Regions from separate parts of the Lawsonibacter sp. OA9 genome, predicted to be linked through region 2. Evidence: predicted binding sites of a transcription regulator. Region 2 holds the regulator's gene; each other region holds the start of a gene.
The links. Region 2 encodes Rex, which represses fermentation and respiration genes when NADH is low (regulators of the CRP and FNR family bind a similar motif). Its sites were predicted from a motif close to ATTGTTAANNNNTTAACAAT; they were not measured.

Region 1 (2,203 bases), 1.3 Mb from region 2:
GGCCATGGGCTTCAGGCCGTACTTCTCCACGGCCTCGCCAGAGGCCAGGATGATAGCGGCGGCGCCGTCGTTGATGCCGGAGGCGTTGGCGGCGGTGACGCGCTGCTGGCCCTTGTCAGCGGACTCCTTGATGCCGGTGGGCTCGAAGGTGTGCTCCACGGCGGGGGCGGGGGATTCAGGCCCCACAGGGAAGGCGCCCTTCAGCTTGGAGATACCCTCGGCGGTGACGCCGGCGCGGGGGAACTCGTCCACTTTAAACTCCACCATCTGCTTCTTCTGCTTGACCATCACGGGGACGATCTCGTCGTCAAAGCGGCCGGAGTTGATGGCGGCCTCAGCCTTGTTCTGGGAGGAGGCGGCAAACTCGTCCAGCTCCTGGCGAGTGATGCCCCACACGTCGCAGATGTTCTCGGCGGTGGTACCCATGTGGTAGTTATTAAAGGCATCCCACAGGCCATCCTTGATCATGGTGTCTACCACCTTCTTGTCACCCATGCGGGCGCCCCAGCGCTCGGCAGGCAGGGCGTAGGGGGCGGCGGACATATTCTCGGTGCCGCCGGCCACAATGATGTCGGCGTCGCCGGCCATGATGGTACGGGCGGCCTCGATGACGGACTTCATACCGGAGCCGCACACCATGCCCACGGTGTAGGCGGGGACGGAGGTGGGCACACCGGCCTTGATGGCAGCCTGACGGGCCACATTCTGGCCCAGGCCAGCGGTGAGGATGCAGCCAAACATGACTTCGTCCACCTGCTCAGGCTTGACGCCGGCGCGGGACAGGGCCTCCTTGATGACGGTAGCGCCCAGATCAGCGGCGGGGATATCCTTCAGGGAGCCGCCGAAGGAGCCGATGGCGGTGCGGCAGCAGTTGACAACGTAGATGTCTTTCATAGCTTCTGTTACCTCCAAAATTTATTTGGCGTCCAGAGGGACGCCCACGATTTCCGCTCTTGTTCTGATTATATCGGAGGAAAGGGGAAAAAGCAATCAATTTTTCTGTCCAAGGGTGCCTCTTTCCTGCCTGTGATTGACAAAATCGCAAAAATTATATCAGCGGAAGGGCAAAAATTATGTAAAATAGTGAATTTTTTAACAAAATCCCCCGGCTCTATTTTAAGCCGGGGGAGGGAAGAAGGCTTCAGTCCGCAAGGACGGCCTCCTGGTAGAGGGCCGCCACAGAGGTATCTCCGGTAGAAACGCTTCCGACAGCCGTTTCCTCATCGTGGAGGACCAGCTCATACTGGGAGCCCAGGCCGCTGAACGTCCGAAGCCATTCCAGTGTGCGGCTGGCGTTGGGCGTCAGGGTGATGCTGAGGGAGGAGGAATAAGTCTGGCCGACGGGACTGCTCTCTGCGGCGGGGGCATACTGGCCGCCGCGGCCGGGCTGCTCCTCAAGGGGTAGCTCCCATTGGAAACGCAGGTCGGTGCGGTAGGTGTTTCGCAACCGCTCCTCGTCGCTGAAGAGATAGCGTACGCCGATGCTCCCATCAGCAAAGTCAGCCTTGACCGCTTCCCACAGGCCCTCCAGGTCCTCCCCGGCGGCGCCGTCCAGATACAGGGTGCTCCGATCTTCCCCCTCCGGGGACAGGGAATTGGGCAGCATCCGGACATCGGTGAGATAGGCCTCCACCAGCCGGCCCTGTTCCTCGAAAGAGGCAAAATTATACACCATGGAGATCAGGCCGCGGTTCTGGATCAACTGGTCGGCCAGCTGAGTGACAGAGCCCTCCTTGTCCAACTCATCCAGGAAGATGGGGACGCTGGAATATTCACGGGACAGGGTGGACCCATCCTTCAGCGTATAGGTCACATAGAAAAAGATGTAGTCATCACCGTATATGCTGTAATTGTCAGCTCCATTCCGGTCCCTCTCATTGATGATGGCCTGGTGGAGGTCCAAGACCTGCTGGATCTGGCCGGGCTCGGTGATCTGGGACAGATGGAAGCCGCTGATATCCATGGGGTATCCCATGTCTGCCGATAGATTGATGGAAGCGACTTGGCCGGCATCGGGAATCCGGCTCTCCACGCCAAAGAGATCATAGACACAGGCGGCGCATAACAGAGCCATGGCGGCCGCCACCGCCGCGCAGCCTTTCCAGGCGTTTAGCACCCGGAAGGATTTTTTTAGCAGCATCTCAGCGGTAAAATAGCCCGCTACGGTCCAAAACAGCACACAGGCGGTGAGGAATACGGCGTC
Region 2 (2,203 bases):
TCACCTTTGCGCTGCTGCTCTTCGCTTTCACTACCCTGCTGGGCAACTTGTTCTACTGTGAGGGCTGTTTGAACTACATCGCTAACCGCAAGCTGGGAAGCGTGCCGATGACTGTGTTCCGGCTTATCGCTTGCGGGCTGGTCTTTGTAGGGGCCCAGTTGTCCTTTGGCTTGGTCTGGGACCTGGCCGATGTGCTCATGGGCATTATGGCCATCATCAACCTGCCGGTCATTGTCATTTTGGGCCGTACAGCTATGCGGGCCCTTCAGGACTACATGGAACAGCGCAGGGCGGGCAAGAACCCTGTATTCAAAGCCTCCAGCATCGGCCTGAAGGAAAAAACTGATTTTTGGAACTGAATCTGGCAGGCTTTCTGCCAATAAAAGGCCCAGGGACGACGAATCGTCCCTGGGCCTTTTGAGTCGTAAAAGGATTTGACACAAGGGGGGGCAATCAGGTAAACTATATAAAAACATCATATCCAGTGGCCTCCGCTGTATAGGGGAGGTTGTGCAGATGAGGCGAAAGCTATGAAACGAAATACCCGAGTATCAACGGCGGTGATACGCCGCCTGCCCAGATACTACCGACAGCTCTCAGAGCTTCAGGAGTCCGGCGTTGTCCGGATATCCTCCAATGCCTTAGGGAAATCTATGGGACTGACCGCTTCTCAAATCCGCCAAGATTTGTTCTGCTTCGGTGGTTTTGGGCAGCAGGGCTATGGATATAAGGTGGACAGCCTGAAAGAGGAGATCGGTGATATTTTGGGCATTAATCAGGGCCATACCATTGTGGTGCTGGGGACCGGCAACCTAGGCCGGGCTATCATAGAAAATTTTAAATTTTCCAGTAACGGCTTTCAGCTTTTGGCCGCTTTTGACGTAAATGAGCGGGTGGTGGGGACCAGAATCGCTGGGGTGCCTGTGTATCATGCGGATTCCCTGGAGGCCTTTTTGGGGGAAAACCAAGTGAGCGTAGGCCTGCTGACAGTGCCCATCGCCGCTGCCCAGGAGATGGGGGACCGGCTGGTGGCCGCCGGAGTTCGCGGCATCTGGAATTTTACAAACTATGAGATATCCTGTGTTCGGGATGATGTGGTGGTGGAATCGGTCCATTTTTCTGACAGCCTTTTGGCTCTGAGCTACATGATTACCCAGCGGGAGGATCGGGAGGAAGAGAAGAAGGGGGAGCCACAATGAGAAGGCCTGTGATCGGCCTGCTGTGCGGTGTGATGCTGCTGGGTATGCTGGCCTGCGGCGCTTATGCCCTTTCGGGGGGCGACAGCCTGATCAGCCTCAGCTATCTGACCGGGACTTTTGTGCCCAAGGCTGTGTCTACTGGAAACGAAGCTGCGGAAAAAGCCTTACAGGGCACTTACGAGGAGAGCAAAAAAGGCCTCGATAACCTGCATCAGGGCTATCTGGCGCAACTGGCCGGCGAAGAGAGCGGCGCATACAGCGCCACGCTCCAGGCCAGAGATTGGTCGGATGGCGATGAGATGACACTGACCACTGGGGCTGGAGTCATGTTGATGAACGGAGCCGCCTCCGTTTCTCACGACGGGGCTTTCATAGATGTGACAGACGGAATAGAGCTGGCCTCCGGGGCCCGCCTGACCTCCGGACACCGATACCTGGTGGGAGAGAATACTGTGGCCAGTGTAACGGTCCTGTCCGGGGCGGCCCAGTTGGGGCTCCAGGGCGTCTATGCCCTGGAAGACGGCAGAGAGGATCCGACGCCCTTCTATGATGTATGCCAGACGGATTGGTACTACGCTCCCGTAGATTATGTGTACCGAAACACACTGTTTTCGGGGATGGACGAGCACCACTTTGGACCGAGTTCAGCTATGAACCGAGCTATGCTGATGACGGTGCTCTACCAGATGGCTGGAGCGCCGAAAGAGGAACTGGAGCGCGCCAGTGTCACCTTTGCCGACGTGCCGGAGAGTGCCTGGTATGCCCCTTATGTGAAGTGGGGCGCGGAGCAGGGAATTACAGCTGGAACAGGAGCAGACACCTTCAGCCCGGAGCAGCAAGTGACCCGCCAGCAGGTGGCGGCGCTGCTGTACAGCTTCACCACGAGTTACCTTGGGCTGGAAGCGGCTGAGGGGGCCGACCTGTCCGGGTATCAGGACCTGGGGCAGGCCAGCGACTGGGCTCATAATGCCCTGTCCTGGGCTGTGGCGGAGGGAATCATCAGC
Region 3 (2,203 bases), 1.1 Mb from region 2:
CTTTTTGGGGGAAGGATAAGATTCTGGCACTGGACTGTCGGTAATCATATAGTCTATCTCTGATAGAGACGCGATATTATATACCGCTGAGTGGCCAAATTTACTCCCATCGCATAGAAACACGCTGACCGCCGCGTTTTTCAGCAGGAAAGCCCTCAACTCCGTTTCTTTCTCTGAGGTATCCACGATCATTCCCTTCTCATTTACTCCTGATGCTGAGAAGAACATTACGTCGATATTAAAGTTCGCGGCTGTTTCAATGGCCATGGCCCCCCCCACAGAGGAGGAGCTTCCGATTACCTCGCCCCCAAGGCAGTAGGTTCGCAGGCCCAGGCTTTTCAAATGGGCGCCAGTCGTCAAGCTGTTGGTAATGACAATGATATCAGGACGCCCTTTTAAATAGTCGCACAGATAAGAAGCAGTGGTGGAACCGTCGAGAAAGACCACCATATTGTTAAGAGCAAATTTTACGGCCTCCCGGGCCAAAAGATTCTTTTTCTTGTAGTTGACGCTCTTTCGGAAGTCCACCGGAGCTATCACATTCTCCGTCGGAATGTGCATAGCTCCGCCGTGATTGCGAATGATCAGCTTTCGGCGGGCCAGCTCAGTCAGATCACGCCGGATAGTAGGCATACTAACCAAAAGGCTTTTGCTCAGTTCCTCTACCGTGGCAAATTCCTTCTCCGCCAGGACCTTTAGTAGTTTTTGATGTCGTTCTTCTTTCAGCATAGTCCCCTTCTCCATGAGCGAAAATGATTTTTTATTGTTCTATATTAACACTGTTGACAGAAATGCTCACTTCAGTTATTATAGTGGCTATAAAATATGTACAAATCACGAGCCATTTTCCTCCCTTTTGTTTATATATTAACAAAAGGAAATGTTGAAGTCAATGCGCTTGTCTTGTTTCCCTTTCGTTTCTGTTCGAATACCCAGGAGGTCCTGAAATGTGAAAATAGACGCCAACCATTTGAGCGGACCCTGCTCTTGCGGCGGGGAACACCTCCTTGCGACCCAGATATGTGTCATTCAGGAAGGGGCTCTTTTCCATCTGGAGGAAATTCTTTCCAGCATTCCCGTTGTTGGAAAGCGTTGTGCGGTCTACGATGAAAATACTTACCGCGCCATCCCAAATTCCATACACCCTAGAGCGGAGCAGGAAATCATCCTATCCCCCTCTGGGCTCCATGCCGATGAGAACTCTACCGCCAGCGTGTTAGCTCGTCTGGAACCAGATATTCAAGTGATGCTGGCCATTGGCGGGGGTACTGTCCACGATATCACCCGCTATTGCTCGACGGAGCGGGGTATTCCATTCATTTCTATCCCTACCGCCGCCAGTTGCGATGGTTTCTGCTCCAATGTGGCGGCCATGACTTGGCATGGATATAAAAAAACGATACCCTGTCAGGCACCGCTCCTTGTCGTGGCCGATCTTGATGTGATCTCCGCCGCCCCCTGGCGGCTCACCGCAAGCGGGATTGGCGATATGCTGGGCAAATTCATTGCTTTGACTGATTGGCGCATCTCCCATCTCCTCACTGGAGAAAAGCTTTGCCCAGTCATCTATCAAATTATGGAGGATGCTGTTGACAGCATTTGGACCAGATGCCGCGACCTGCGCAGCGGCGGCTCCGCCGCTTACGAGGCGGTAGTCTACGGGCTTTTGATGAGCGGACTTGCCATGCAGATGATTGGCACCTCCCGCCCTGCCTCTGGAGCGGAACACCATGTATCCCATTTCATTGAGGTGGAGCCAGCGGCCCTGCGCACTCATAGCAGCGCTCTCCACGGAGAGAAGGTTGGCGTCGGCACGCTTCTCATCGCTCAGGAATATCAGCGCCTATCCCAGATAGAGAACATCGCCTCACTGGCGCTGCCCTATGCCCCTGTGTCAGATGAGCGGCTGATGGAAGTGTTTGGCCCCAGGCTTTTCTCCGCCTGCCGGGAGGAAAACCTCCATGACTGTCTGGCCCAGGTAACGCCGGAGCGGCTGATACAGCAGTGGCCTCAGATACGGCAAATCATTGCGAAAATCCCTCCCGCCGCTCAGATCCATCAGTTTTTAACGGACCTGAAGGCAAGTGCCTCCCTGTCTGACCTGGGCGTCCCTGAAGCGGCTCTGGAACTGATTTTGGAGGCCTCCCCTCTGATCCGGAACCGGCTCACTTTTATGCGCGTCCGGCGGATAATCCGCCATTAA
Region 4 (2,203 bases), 1.3 Mb from region 2:
GCTGGCCAATGCCTCTATGCTTCAGGTCATCGTCATTTCTTTGCTGTTGGGCTTCGGTATCCTGCTGGCCGGAGAGAAGGGGCTGGTGGCCGCCCAGATTGTGGACAGTTTCAATGAGGTGTCCATGAAGATTATGGACCTGATTATCAAGTTGTCTCCCATTGGTGTCGCCTGCCTGATCTGTCCGGTCATCGTGGAAAACGGCCCGGAGATCCTAGCATCCCTAGTGGCGGTGCTGCTGGTGGCCTATGTGGGGTATATCCTCCATGCCGTCCTGGTCTATTCCCTAACCGTGGGTACCTTGGGGGGAGTGTCCCCTCTCAAATTCTTTGCTTACATGGCCCCGGCTATGATGATGGCCTTTTCCTCCGCGTCTTCAGTAGGGACGCTGCCCTTTACGCTGGAGTGTTCCGAGCGGCTGGGGGCCCGGCGTGAGGTGGCCTCCTTTGTCCTGCCCCTGGGGGCCACCATCAATATGGACGGTACCGCCATCTACCAGGGCGTCTGTGCCATCTTTATCGCCACGGCCTTCGGCATTGATTTGAGCCTGGGACAAATGGTCACCATAGTGCTCACCGCTACCCTCGCCTCTATCGGTACCGCCGGCGTACCAGGGGCGGGCATGGTCATGCTGGCCATGGTTCTTCAGAGCGTCAATATCCCCATCGAAGGTATCGCTCTGGTGGCCGGGATCGACCGGATCTTCGATATGGGCCGTACTACGGTGAACATCACTGGCGACGCCGCTTGTGCGGTCATCGTGTCCAAGATGGAGGACCGTAAGACTGCCAAGACGCAGGGCGCGGTCCGCTGATTTTCTCCGCGTTGTGCCTGGAGAGGCGGTGAGGGCCGCCCGATCCACAAAGCTGGCGCGTCAATGGAACAATAAGAGGGAGCCCCTCCTTTGGGAGAGGCTCCCTCTTACTTTTTAAACAAGCCGGAAAAGAATTTGATTTTTATTTAAATAATAATTATATTATTCTATAATAGAATTAAGCAATAAAAATATTTATTTAGAAAAAACTTATTTAATTATATAGACAAATTAGAAAAGAGATATATAATGAAAGCTATACTAAATATATATTTTTTAGTATTTATTGAGAAGTAAAATGGAGGATGATGTAAAATGGGTATTCCAGTTGGGATCAATGGATTCGGACGGATTGGAAGGGTTGTACTCCGAATCATCTTGGAGCGAGGGGACGGCTTTGACCTGCGCGGCATCAATTTGCGTAAGGCTGACCTGGACTACATGGAGTACATGGTGAAGTATGATTCAGTGTTTCACACCTTTCAGGGGACGGTGGAACATGATGGCCGCGACCTGATCGTAAACGGACACAGGATCCGGGTATTCAGTCAGAGCGACGCGGGGCAGATCCCATGGAGCGAGTGCGGCGCACAGTACATCGTAGAATCCACCGGGGCCTTTAACTCCCAAGAGCTGGCCTCCCTCCATTTTCAGGGCGGGGCAAAAAAAGTGGTCATTACCGCTCCGGCCAAAGATGAAATGACGCCCACCTTTGTCATGGGCGTCAACCACTGGAATTATAGCGCGGATATGGATGTAGTATCCAACGCCTCCTGCACGACAAATTGTCTGGCGCCTCTGACTAAGGTCATCCAGGACAATTTTGGGATAGAGCAGGCCCTTATGTCTACCATCCATGCCTCTACAGCCAAGCAGAAGGCGGTAGACGCCAGAGCGGGGCGTGATTGGAGGACAGGCCGCTCTGTCATTGGCAACATCATTCCCTCCACGACCGGGGCGGCCAAGGCGGTGGGCCTGGTCATTCCGGAGCTGAAGGGCAAAATGACCGGGATGTCCTTCCGTGTCCCGACCAATGATGTATCCGTGGTGGACCTGACCGCCCGCTTGGTGACACCCACCACCTATGAGGAGATATGCCATGCTGTCCATGTGGCCGCCCAGGGCCCCATGAAGGGAATCCTATCCTATACCAGAGATCAGATCGTGTCCTCCGATATCATTGGCAATCCCCACACCTCCATTTTGGACGAAACTGCGGGTATCATGCTGGATGACCGCTTTGTCAAGCTGATCGCTTGGTATGATAACGAGTGGGGGTACTCCAATAAAGTGCTGGACCTGATTTCCCATATGTACCGCGTGGACCGTTCCTAAAAGGAGAGCCGTCTGCCGGGAAACCAGCAGGCGGCTCTTTTTTGTTTTACTCGT

Region 1: the regulator Rex is predicted to act here: its motif matches at 1,081-1,100, upstream of MCG44_RS14190 (acetyl-CoA C-acetyltransferase).
Region 3: the regulator Rex is predicted to act here: its motif matches at 856-875, upstream of MCG44_RS02380 (sn-glycerol-1-phosphate dehydrogenase).
Region 4: the regulator Rex is predicted to act here: its motif matches at 953-972, upstream of gap (type I glyceraldehyde-3-phosphate dehydrogenase).

What each region holds. Positions count from the first base shown of each region.
Region 1 is NZ_JAKNTI010000022.1:2,678,762-2,680,964, reverse strand. Features, by position in the region: gene MCG44_RS14190 (acetyl-CoA C-acetyltransferase) at 1-894, opposite strand, end outside; gene MCG44_RS14185 (hypothetical protein) at 1,142-2,203, opposite strand, start outside.
Region 2 is NZ_JAKNTI010000022.1:1,356,776-1,358,978, forward strand. Features, by position in the region: gene MCG44_RS07660 (alanine/glycine:cation symporter family protein) at 1-359, shown strand, start outside; gene MCG44_RS07665 (redox-sensing transcriptional repressor Rex) at 531-1,199, shown strand; gene MCG44_RS07670 (S-layer homology domain-containing protein) at 1,196-2,203, shown strand, end outside.
Region 3 is NZ_JAKNTI010000022.1:294,654-296,856, reverse strand. Features, by position in the region: gene MCG44_RS02385 (DeoR/GlpR family DNA-binding transcription regulator) at 1-729, opposite strand, end outside; gene MCG44_RS02380 (sn-glycerol-1-phosphate dehydrogenase) at 950-2,203, shown strand.
Region 4 is NZ_JAKNTI010000022.1:2,695,288-2,697,490, reverse strand. Features, by position in the region: gene MCG44_RS14270 (dicarboxylate/amino acid:cation symporter) at 1-814, shown strand, start outside; gene gap (type I glyceraldehyde-3-phosphate dehydrogenase) at 1,130-2,149, shown strand; gene MCG44_RS14260 (hypothetical protein) at 2,196-2,203, opposite strand, start outside.